2 regions of the Staphylococcus dromedarii genome follow, and region 1 is predicted to be linked to the other one. Evidence: a T-box and tRNA genes for the amino acid it is inferred to sense, from the RefSeq annotation. Region 1 holds a T-box; the other holds one or more tRNA genes.

Region 1 (5,546 bases):
TCAAGCCCCTATCATGACTCTTAATATTGCGACTGTTATCATCCCTATGATGACAGTCATTGTTAAACTACGTGTACGTAAGGCAACCAAGATAGTAGGTGCCAACGCAATGAGAAACGTCCAATTGATGGTATATCCAAACTGGCCATCTTGTTGCTGTATCAAACCGTCAACAACAAGTGCTGTAAATAATGTGATTGGGATGAAAGAAAGCCATTTAATAAACTTCTCTGATAGCTCGAGTCTCGAGATCATGATTAGCGGTAAGATGCGTACTAACAATGTCACAAGACCTGATAACACAACCGCGCTCAAAAAATAAAATGTTGTCATTGTTCAATCACCATCCCTAATGTTGCGGTTAATATCGATGCAATCATAATAGCAAGGTAAGAAGGCATAAATAGACTTAACACCAACATTAAGACAATCACAACCAAGATAAGTAATAAGTACAGACGTATCTTTGATTTATGTACGCCCTCTAATTGTGCAGCAGCTAAGAAAACAAACATTGCTATGATTGCGTAGTCTAAACCAAACATTTCTGGTTGACTGACAAAGTCACCTAATGCCGCACCAAGGATGGTCGTCAATATCCAAAAGAGATACGCTGTGATGTTTAAGCCATACATCCAGTTACGCCCAATTATCTCCCCTCTCGAGTAGGGGGTGATAGCCACACCAAATGTCTCATCTGTCAGCAATGTTCCAATACCAATACGATGGCCTAACGTTTCATGCTTGAAAGAGGGCGCTAATGTCATACTCAATAAGAACATTCGGCTATTCACAATTAGTGCCGTCAATACAATTACCCACACAGGTGTATGGACAACCATTAATGCAATGACGATAAATTGTGCAGCACCGGCATAGATTAAAATAGATAATAAGGCAATCTCAAATATATTAAATCCAGACGTAATACCTACCACACCGAATGAAAAACCAATTCCAGCATAGCCTAGCAAAGTAGGAATACAATCTTTTACACCTTGTTTAAATGTCTGATATGACATGCCGTTAACCCCCTTCATAAAAATTAAATTTATTGTATTACAAAATACGAATGAATTCTATAGAGTTAGACTTACGTCATAGTGACTTCACACACACCGAAGTCTATAAACGTTGTCATATCAACGTTAAATTATAACAAAATATTCTGATAACAAAACTATGAAAGACGTCTTAAAAGTAGTGTTTTGCTCTGTAAAATTCTAAAAAAGGTGCTATATCGTGAGAAAATATTCCCACTTTATAGCACCTTTATTTAATAATCTATTATTTTGGTTCGATAACTGTTTGTCCACCCATAAATGGTACAAGTGCTTCTGGAATTGTAATAGAACCATCTTCGTTTTGATAGTTTTCAACAATTGCAGCAAATGTACGTCCTACTGCTAAACCAGAACCATTTAATGTGTGTACATATTCTGGTTTTGAATCTTTGTCGCGTTTGAAGCGGATGTTCGCACGACGCGCTTGGAAGTCCATGCAGTTTGAGCAAGAGCTGATTTCTTTATAGTCATTATAGCTTGGTAACCATACTTCTAAGTCGTATGTTTTTGTTGAACCGAATCCGATATCACCTGTACATAAAATAACGCGACGATATGGTAAACCTAATTCTTCAAGAATTGCTTCTGCATTGCCAGTCATTTCTTCTAATGCATTCCAAGAGTCTTCTGGTTTTTCAATGCGAACCATTTCTACTTTATTGAATTGGTGAAGACGAATTAAGCCACGTGTGTCACGTCCAGCAGATCCCGCTTCACTTCTAAAGCATGCAGATTGGCCTGTGAATTTTTCCGGTAATACGCCTGGTTGAATGACTTCATCACGGTAATAGTTTGTTAATGGCACTTCTGCTGTTGGAATTGTGTAAAGACCTTCTTTTTCAACTTTGAATAAGTCTTCTTCAAACTTAGGAAGTTGTCCTGTCCCATACATTGTTTGACGGTTTACTAATTGTGGCACCATCATTTCTGTATAACCGTGTTGTGTCGTATGTTTCGTAATCATATAGTTCATTAATGCACGCTCTAACTTCGCACCTTCGTTTGTTAAGAATACAAAACGGGCACCTGATACACGTGCTGCACGTTCAAAGTCTGCCATACCTAAATCTTCTACGATATCCCAGTGCGCTTTTGCTTCAAAGTCAAATTCACGTGGTGTGCCCCATTTTTTAAGTTCAACATTTTCAGTATCGTCTTTACCTTGAGGCACATCGTCATGAATTAAGTTCGGAATACGTGATAACTTATCGTTTAATGCTGTATCTACTTCTTTCAATTCAGCATCAATGGCTTTTACTTTTTCTCCTGCTTTACGTTGCAATTGGATTGCTTCGTCTGCATCTTCTTTATTACGTTTCTTTTGTGCAATTAATTCAGAAGCTTTATTACGCTCTGCTTTTAATTCTTCTGTTTGTTGAATCAATTCACGACGCTTTTGATCAAGTGCTAATACTTCATCAACAACAGCTGGATCATCTCCACGTAATTGAATCTTTTCTTTTACCATTTCAGGTTCATTTCTGAATAATTTAATGTCTAACATATTGCGACACCCTTTCATTATGAATATACGATTTATTTTGCGGATGACTGAAAAAAACCACGTCCCCTATAACAAGGGACGTGGTTTCTACGTGTTGCCACCCTATTTAACAAGCCAATTAAAAATAGCTTGCACTTTACAAAAGTTAACGGTTTTACCCGAATTGTTCTTCATGCGTGGGTAGATTTCATATCATCATTACCTGTTTGTTCACACCAACCACAAACTCTCTGAAAAGCATCCGATACTACTTAGTCCACAAACAATTAAATATCTAAATTTAAATTTAATATATCAGAGTCTTTTCCTTTTTGCAAGACTAGTCATGGTACGCTGTACTTTGTAGATAATTAGCGACACGTTCAATATCTTTATGAAATTGTCTGTCTTCTGTGATAGACGGCACAATCTTACGCAACGCTTCATATTGTTGACGCGTTTTTGGCGATAAGCCTTCGATCCCTCTTAATTCTACTGCTTGCAATGCAATAATGGCTTCTATTGCAATCACACGTCGTACGTTGTCTAATATTTGATAACCATGTCTTGCTGCAATTGTCCCCATCGATACGTGATCTTCTTGATTGGCTGATGATGGAATGGAGTCCACACTTGCTGGATGTGCTAATGTTTTATTTTCTGAAACCAGACTGGCCGCCGCATACTGCATAATCATAGCACCACTTTGTAATCCTGGTTCTGGACTTAAGAATGCTGGTAGTCCACCATTCAATTGTGGATTTACAAGGCGTTCAAGACGTCTTTCAGATACATTTCCTAACTCACTTAAGCCAATTTTTAAAAAGTCTAACGCAAAGGCAATAGGTTGTCCATGGAAGTTGCCACCAGAGATAACTAACGTCTCATCTCCCTCATCAAAAATCAATGGGTTATCGTTCGCCGCATTCATTTCACATTCTAGTTTCTCACGTACATAGTTGATCACTTGGAAACTCGCACCGTGAATTTGTGGAATACAACGTAAAGTATAAGGGTCTTGTACACGTATCTCTCCTTGGCGTGTTGTCAGTGTTGAACCTTCAAGCCAGTCTAACATCCGTCTAGCTACAGCCGTTTGCTCATCAAAGTTACGTACTGTATGCACAGAAGCATGATAAGCATCTGTAATCCCTCTAAGTGCTTGATGTGTTAATGATGCAATCCACTCAACTTCATATGCTAAATGTTCCGCTTCAATCATTGTGATGACACCTTGTGCCGTCATCGCCTGTGTACCATTAATCAATGCTAATCCTTCTTTAGCTTGTAATGTTAATGGCGCTTTATCTAAACGTTTTAAGACGTCCGAGCTGTCTAACACCTCACCTTGATACTGTACTTTCCCCTCCCCTATCAATGCTAAAGCTAAATGAGAGAGTGGTGCTAAATCACCTGATGCGCCTAATGACCCTTGTTGTGGAATAACTGGAATGATTCTTTGATTAATAAAAAATTGTAGCTGTCTGACAAGATCAACCGTTGCACCAGAATGTCCTTTAAGCAATGTGTTTAATCGTAATATCATCATAACTAATGATACATTTTGATCAAATGGGTCCCCTACCCCACATGCATGTGAGCGTATCAAATTTACTTGTAATTGATTATATTGCTGTGGATCAATTAACACGTCACTGAATAATCCAAATCCAGTCGTAATACCATAGATTGTTTCTTTATTTTCAATAATACCTTCTACAATCGCACGACTTTCTTTGACACGTGCTAATGCTTCTTCGGTAATTTCTACTGTTGTCTGATCATTTAAAAAGTTACGTATATCATTAATTCTTAATTCATCACCTGTTAAATATAAAACCATTATGATCCAACCCCTTTGTTATTTATTACCATCCTTGTTTCAGTATAAATTTAAGGGTTATGTTACACAATAGTTGTGACAATATTCGTTATCAGGTAGCGCGTTACCTATATACTACGCTAAATCGACTTATTTTATCTATTGACGAATAGCGTATACGCGTATATCATATCTTGTTGTAATATCGGAAATACCAGATAGGAGGTTCTTGCTCTATGGAAATATTGTCAGATGTTAGAATACCAAAACGTAAAGTAGATACACATAAAGGTGACTATGGGCGTATTCTTCTCATTGGTGGCAATGCAACGTTAGGCGGTGCAATTATGTTAGCTGCTCGTGCATGTGTATACAGTGGCAGTGATTTAATCACAGTGGCGACACATCCAACAAATCATGTCGCACTTCATTCACGCTGTCCAGAAGCAATGGTCATTGATATTAATGATACGAAGAAACTGACAAAAGTCATTGAGCAATCAGATTGTATCTTAATCGGTCCTGGACTTGGTCTAGACTTCAAAGGGAACAATGCGATGACTTTCTTACTACAAAATATTCAAGAACATCACACACTGATTGTTGATGGCGATGCAATCTCTATTATGAGTAAGCTTAAACCTGAAATTCCACCGTGCAAACTCATTTATACACCACATCAAAAGGAATGGGAACGTCTCAGCGGTATTCCAATTGAAGAACAAACGTATGAACGTAACCGTGCGGCTGTAGATGAAATAGGGGCAACGGTTGTCTTGAAGAAGCACGGAACAGAAATCTTCTTCAAAAATAATGAATATAAATTAGAAATTGGTACACCTGCTATGGCAACAGGTGGTATGGGTGATACACTCGCAGGTATGATCACAAGCTTCATTGGTCAATTTGATGATATGATTGATGCTGTAACAAGTGCAGCTTATACGCATAGTTACATTGGCGAAAAACTATCTAAGGATATGTATGTAGTACCACCTTCAAAAATCATTGATGAAATTCCATATGCTATGAAGCAGCTTGAACAATAAGATAGTAAAAAAGGTTCAGAACTCGAAAATGTTCTGAACCTTTTTTATCTTAATCTTTATTCGTCTGTCTCATCTTCATTGGCAATATCTTCTTCGACACGTGCCATGAAGTCTTCTCTTAATGTTTC
Region 2 (5,546 bases), 760 kb from region 1:
CGTCTATGGACTAAAAACCTCTAACAAAAAGTTATATATTTGATATAATGTAATAAATTCACAAATTAGGGGTGCTAACAGTGTTGCCAGCTGAAAGAGAACAGAATATAGTCGATTATTTAAGGCAAAATAAAACAGCAACAGTTCACGAATTATCAACTATATTTGATGTGCATGATGCTACTATTAGAAGAGACCTTAAAAATCTAGAAAAATATAATCAAATCAAGCGAACACATGGTGGAGTCGTTCTTCAGCATGATGAAGTAAAAGATGAACTTAATTTTCATGAAAGAGAATCAACGCATTTCACTGAAAAAAGAAATATTGGTAAAAAAGCAGCAACATTCGTAAATGAAGGTGATACTATTATCATCGATTCAGGTTCAACCACGTTACAATTCGCTAAGCATTTAATCAATAAACAAAATCTAACGATTATAACGAATGATATTCATATTGCCTCAATCTTAAATTCTTCGCAAAACAAAATTATTGTTACAGGTGGAATTTTATATAAAGATAATTATATTTTAAATGGGCATATTACAGATCGCACATTGGCTGACCTAAATCCAACAAAATTGTTTCTTGCAACACCTGCACTACATTTTGAAAAAGGAATTACACATTATAGTGAAGAGCTTTCACCAGCTAAAAGGATAATGGTTGAACAATCTAAAGAAATTTTCCTTTTAGCTGATAGTTCAAAATTTGATAAGGTTTCATTACACAATATTTGTCCAATATCATCAATAGATGTATTAATCACGGATGATGTAAACAATGCATATAACGAAGAAAAATATAAAATTCAGGTTGGACAATTTATAAAAGTTTAAAAAATGATATTATGAGCAATCCCTCGCTAACATCACATATCAATGTGGTCTTGATGTTAGGGAGGGATTCTAGAATTCTATATTAGTTAAAAGGGAGTGGGACAGAAATCTTTATTACTATAAAAGATTTCGTCGTCCCACCCCGGCAAGGGTGACTAGGAGTGAAAAAAGTTTTTAAAAACGTATTTTCACTTCAGACACCTACTGCCACTAAACTTATATCTATATTCAAAAGGAAGGAACCTAGCACTATGTCTCAGCCCCGAGTAGATGTTATGTCTATTAGAATTTTGAAAGTATTATCGTTAGTTGAGTTAAATTACGTTAATGTAATTTTCAAGTAGTTGAATATATATGATAAAACAAAGTAACATTTTAGACTTTAGTAAATAAATACTGATATTTTATAGTCTAATTAGATACAATAATTCAATAAATACTGTAAAGGTGTTTTATTCCACAAAATTCTTGTGATAGGGGAGTTGACCTTTTAATAAATTAAATATATACTGACTAAGTCGTTAAGTTGTTAAACAATCTTTGTTTGTACTTAGCGAGATAAAAAATATAAAAATTGTATTGACATCTTGTTAGATAAGTGATAATATAATTAAGTAATTGCTTTTAAATAATATTGTCGCGGGATGGAGCAGTTCGGTAGCTCGTCGGGCTCATAACCCGAAGGTCGGTGGTTCAAATCCGCCTCCCGCAATATTTTTGAGTGGTCCCGTAGTGGAGCGGTTTAACACGCCTGCCTGTCACGCAGGAGATCGCGGGTTCGATTCCCGTCGGGACCGCCATTATTATGGTTCAGTAGCTCAGTCGGTAGAGCAAAGGACTGAAAATCCTTGTGTCGGCGGTTCGATTCCGTCCTGAACCACTTCTTATTACGGCGGTTGTGGCGAAGTGGTTAACGCATCGGATTGTGGTTCCGACATTCGTGGGTTCGATTCCCATCAACCGCCCATATCGTTGTAATGCGGGTGTAGTTTAATGGCAAAACCTCAGCCTTCCAAGCTGATGTTGTGGGTTCGATTCCCATCACCCGCTCCATTTTAATTATTCCACAGTAGCTCAGTGGTAGAGCTATCGGCTGTTAACCGATCGGTCGTAGGTTCGAGTCCTACCTGTGGAGCCATGGCCCCTTGGTCAAGCGGTTAAGACACCGCCCTTTCACGGCGGTAACACGGGTTCGAGTCCCGTAGGGGTCATATAATCAGAAGTGAAATATCGCTTCTGATTTTTTGTGTTATTATGGAAGATTGTCCGAGTTGGCCGAAGGAGCACGCCTGGAAAGTGTGTAGGCGCCACAAGCGTCTCGGGGGTTCGAATCCCCCATCTTCCGGTATATATAGCTTGAAACCATTGATTTAATGGGATTTCTGAAAAGCAAGTGTTAAAAAAAGTGTCGAGAAAATAATTCTATGACACATTGACCTTGCTCTTTTTTTGTTATTCTGTACGATTTATTAATTGGGGCATTGATAACTCCTATTTAATTTTAATTTGCGTAAATATTTAAATACGACACTTTTAAAAATTAAAATAAGCAGGACTACGAACATGTCGAAAAACAGACAAAATATATACTAAAAATTTATAGTTTATAATAAGTTTATTTGATAAAATGCTTTTAAAATAAATGTCTAGCGACAAGTAGAGGAGATTTTATCATGAAAGATAAATTAACATTTATCCAGGTTATCTGTGCTGCGATAATTGGTGGAGTCATTTCTGGAATTGTGAAACTAGGATGGGAGGTTATGTTACCGCCAAGAACACCGGAACGAAATGCAACGAATCCACCACAAGAATTATTACAGAAATTTGGTTTTAGTCATGATTTTACACATATGACATATCAATTTTCAGAGCAGTCAATGCCATGGGTAAGTTTTATTATACATTTTAGCTTTTCAGTAGCTGTGGCACTTATCTATATTTTACTTGTTAAACGCTATGCAAAAGTTGCGATGGGTTACGGTTCAGTATTTGGTATCGTTGTATGGATTGGGTTCCATTTAATACTTATGCCGTTAATGCATGTGGTGCCAAGTATGTTTGATCAACCATTCCTTGAACATGTTTCGGAATTCTTCGGTCATATTGTATGGATGATGGTGATTGAATTAGTAAGAAGATATTATATTTATCAAAATGCATATAAACAAATTAAGCAATAAATTTAAAAAAATCCCGTCTAAAATTAGGTGGGATTTAACTTTTATGCTATTTATTATTCGTATGATGTATTTTCATCCATTTCGTCTTCATAGTCATCTGCATTTTGATTCCATTCAAATTGATCATCTATCCATTGTTCATCTGCTGCTTGCTCCTCGGTGGTGCTTTCAAAATCATCATCTATATAATCGACGTCTTCTGGAGGATAATCATAGATAGATTTTTCTTCTCCACTTTCAACTTTTAGTGAACTTTCATAGGCTGCCCAAGCTGGACCCTCTAACACATTACCTTGTGGAATCACGCCATTCGCAACGGCACTATTGTATGCTTTGATTTTATCAAATTCACTATAATTTCCATAAATAACTGATTCTAATGTTGTTCTGTCTTTAATATTTGAAACATCAATAGTCGTTGTATTCTGATTAGAAGCAGTTGCTTGATTATTACTTTCAACTTTTTGTACATCTTCAGTATTTGTCGATGTTTTTTCTGGTTTCTTACTTGCATGTTGTGTAGATTTTGATTTTTCGTGTTCATTGTTAGAAGATTGGTTTTCTTGCTGATCATGATTACAAGCACTAAGAATTAAAAGTGTTGCTAGTGCAAGACTTCCTATTCGTTTCATATGATTCACCCCAAAATTTATTTTGAAAAACAAATAATATTTTATCAATTTAATTATATCATCAGGAGATCTAGTAATTTATTAAAATATTAAGATATTATGATTTTTTAGAGCCTGTCTATGCGAGTCTTTGTATAACTTATTTGCAACAATATAGGAGATAATTGATATAAATGTTTTAAAATAACAATAGATATAAAGTTACAGAATTCTTGTGGTTTTTACTATGTATGGCACTTTTGTAATATATCGATATAAATAGTTTGAGTAAGATAATCATGAATCATGCATTCGCTTTCAATTGTGTCTATAATAAGGAAGGAACATTATTTTTGGAGGAAGATTCATGGAACATTGGCTTGTACAACGTGCATATCAAACACCAAATGCAATAGCTGTTGAAACTGCGCGAGAGCAACTGACATTTAAGTCATTATTGAATTTAGCAATGCAGTATGGAAGTGGTCTCGCAGCCTTGCAAGAAAAAAGAATTGGGCTACTTGTTGATAATTCAATAGAAGCAATTGCATTGATTCACGGTGCTTGGTTGTACCAAATTGAAATTGCGATGATTAATAATCGTTTAACGGATGAAGAAGTGATTAAACAGATGCAGTCTATTAAAGTTAAAACGATTGTAGTGAGTGATAATTATCAATCGCGTTACATGGATAGCCAATTCCCTCAGTATTTTAATTGCTACGTTGCTTCAAATATATTAGTAAAAGAAGGGACGCGAAGTTTAGCACCTTTTGATGTGAAATCTATTGCATCCATCATGTTTACGTCTGGTACAACAGGAACACAAAAAGCAGTACCTCAAAGATTTTCAAATCACCAATCAAGTGCTGAAAGATGTTTGTCAGATCTGGGCTTTGATAGTGAAACGCGTTGGCTAACAGTATTGCCAATTTATCATATTTCTGGATTAAGTATTGTGATACGTAGTGTTCTGTATGGTTTCACAGTTTATTTAATGTCGAAGTTTGATGAACAACAGGTGTTGGATGCTGTAAAACATAAAAATATAACACATATGTCATTGGTACCATTAACTTTAAAACGGTTAATGGATAATGGGCTGACAGAGCCTTACCAACTTGAAAAGATTTTGTTAGGCGGCGCGAAGTTAGAGCGTGATTTTGTCTCATTAGCTTTATCATATCAACTGCCAATATATAATTCGTTTGGCATGACAGAGACATGTTCACAATTTTTAACAGCAAGTCCAGATATGCTCGCAATAAATCCGGAGGCTGTCGGACGTTTTGATGGTGAACTTAAAATTGTACAGCCTAATTCAGAGGGCCATGGCGAACTATGTGTGCGTGCAGATAATGTAATGGATGGTTATCTTTATCCTGAAGGCTTGCAAAATACATTTGATGAGGAAGGCTATTTCAAAACGGGTGATATCGCTAGTGTGGATTCGAATGGATACGTTGTAATCCATGATAGACGAAAAGATTTAATCATTAGTGGTGGTGAAAATATCTATCCGAATGAAATAGAGCGTGTTGCTAAGATGCATGCTGAAGTATCAGATGCAATGTGCGTAGGTATTAGAGATGATTATTGGGGGCAACGCCCAATTCTATATTTGGTGGGAGATATACAAATTGAAAAGATGTATGCATTTTTATCACAACATCTTGCAAAGTATAAGTTGCCAAAAGAAATAAAATATGTTCAATCATTGCCTTATACAAGTACAGGCAAATTAAAAAGACAGTTATTGAATGGAGAATAACGATGAAATTATCGGAGTTACATTTTTATGATTATGCACCAGCTTTTAAACATAAAATTCAAACACCGAAAACAACAATGATTGTACGAAAGACGCTACTAATCGGTGTCGTAGATGAGACTGGGAAAGAATGGTATGG

What was found. A T-box is a leader RNA that pairs with one kind of tRNA and senses whether it is charged. The one in region 1 lies ahead of serS (serine--tRNA ligase), so its partner is inferred to be a tRNA-Ser.
Region 2: it encodes a tRNA-Ser, which carries the amino acid that the T-box ahead of serS (serine--tRNA ligase) is inferred to sense. The anticodon was not compared.

The regions. Positions count from the first base shown of each region.
Region 1 is NZ_CP094718.1:9,499-15,044, reverse strand. It holds gene MUA88_RS00060 (AzlD domain-containing protein) at 1-333, opposite strand; gene MUA88_RS00055 (AzlC family ABC transporter permease) at 330-1,022, opposite strand; gene serS (serine--tRNA ligase) at 1,288-2,568, opposite strand; T-box leader at 2,640-2,841, opposite strand; gene hutH (histidine ammonia-lyase) at 2,888-4,390, opposite strand; gene MUA88_RS00040 (NAD(P)H-hydrate dehydratase) at 4,606-5,418, shown strand; gene gyrA (DNA gyrase subunit A) at 5,475-5,546, opposite strand, start outside.
Region 2 is NZ_CP094718.1:1,441,816-1,447,361, reverse strand. It holds gene MUA88_RS07100 (MFS transporter) at 1-14, shown strand, start outside; gene MUA88_RS07095 (DeoR/GlpR family DNA-binding transcription regulator) at 81-842, shown strand; tRNA gene MUA88_RS07090 (tRNA-Met) at 1,481-1,554, shown strand; tRNA gene MUA88_RS07085 (tRNA-Asp) at 1,566-1,642, shown strand; tRNA gene MUA88_RS07080 (tRNA-Phe) at 1,650-1,722, shown strand; tRNA gene MUA88_RS07075 (tRNA-His) at 1,735-1,807, shown strand; tRNA gene MUA88_RS07070 (tRNA-Gly) at 1,822-1,895, shown strand; tRNA gene MUA88_RS07065 (tRNA-Asn) at 1,906-1,980, shown strand; tRNA gene MUA88_RS07060 (tRNA-Glu) at 1,982-2,053, shown strand; tRNA gene MUA88_RS07055 (tRNA-Ser) at 2,099-2,187, shown strand; gene MUA88_RS07050 (YagU family protein) at 2,516-3,025, shown strand; gene MUA88_RS07045 (hypothetical protein) at 3,079-3,657, opposite strand; gene menE (o-succinylbenzoate--CoA ligase) at 4,004-5,407, shown strand; gene menC (o-succinylbenzoate synthase) at 5,410-5,546, shown strand, end outside.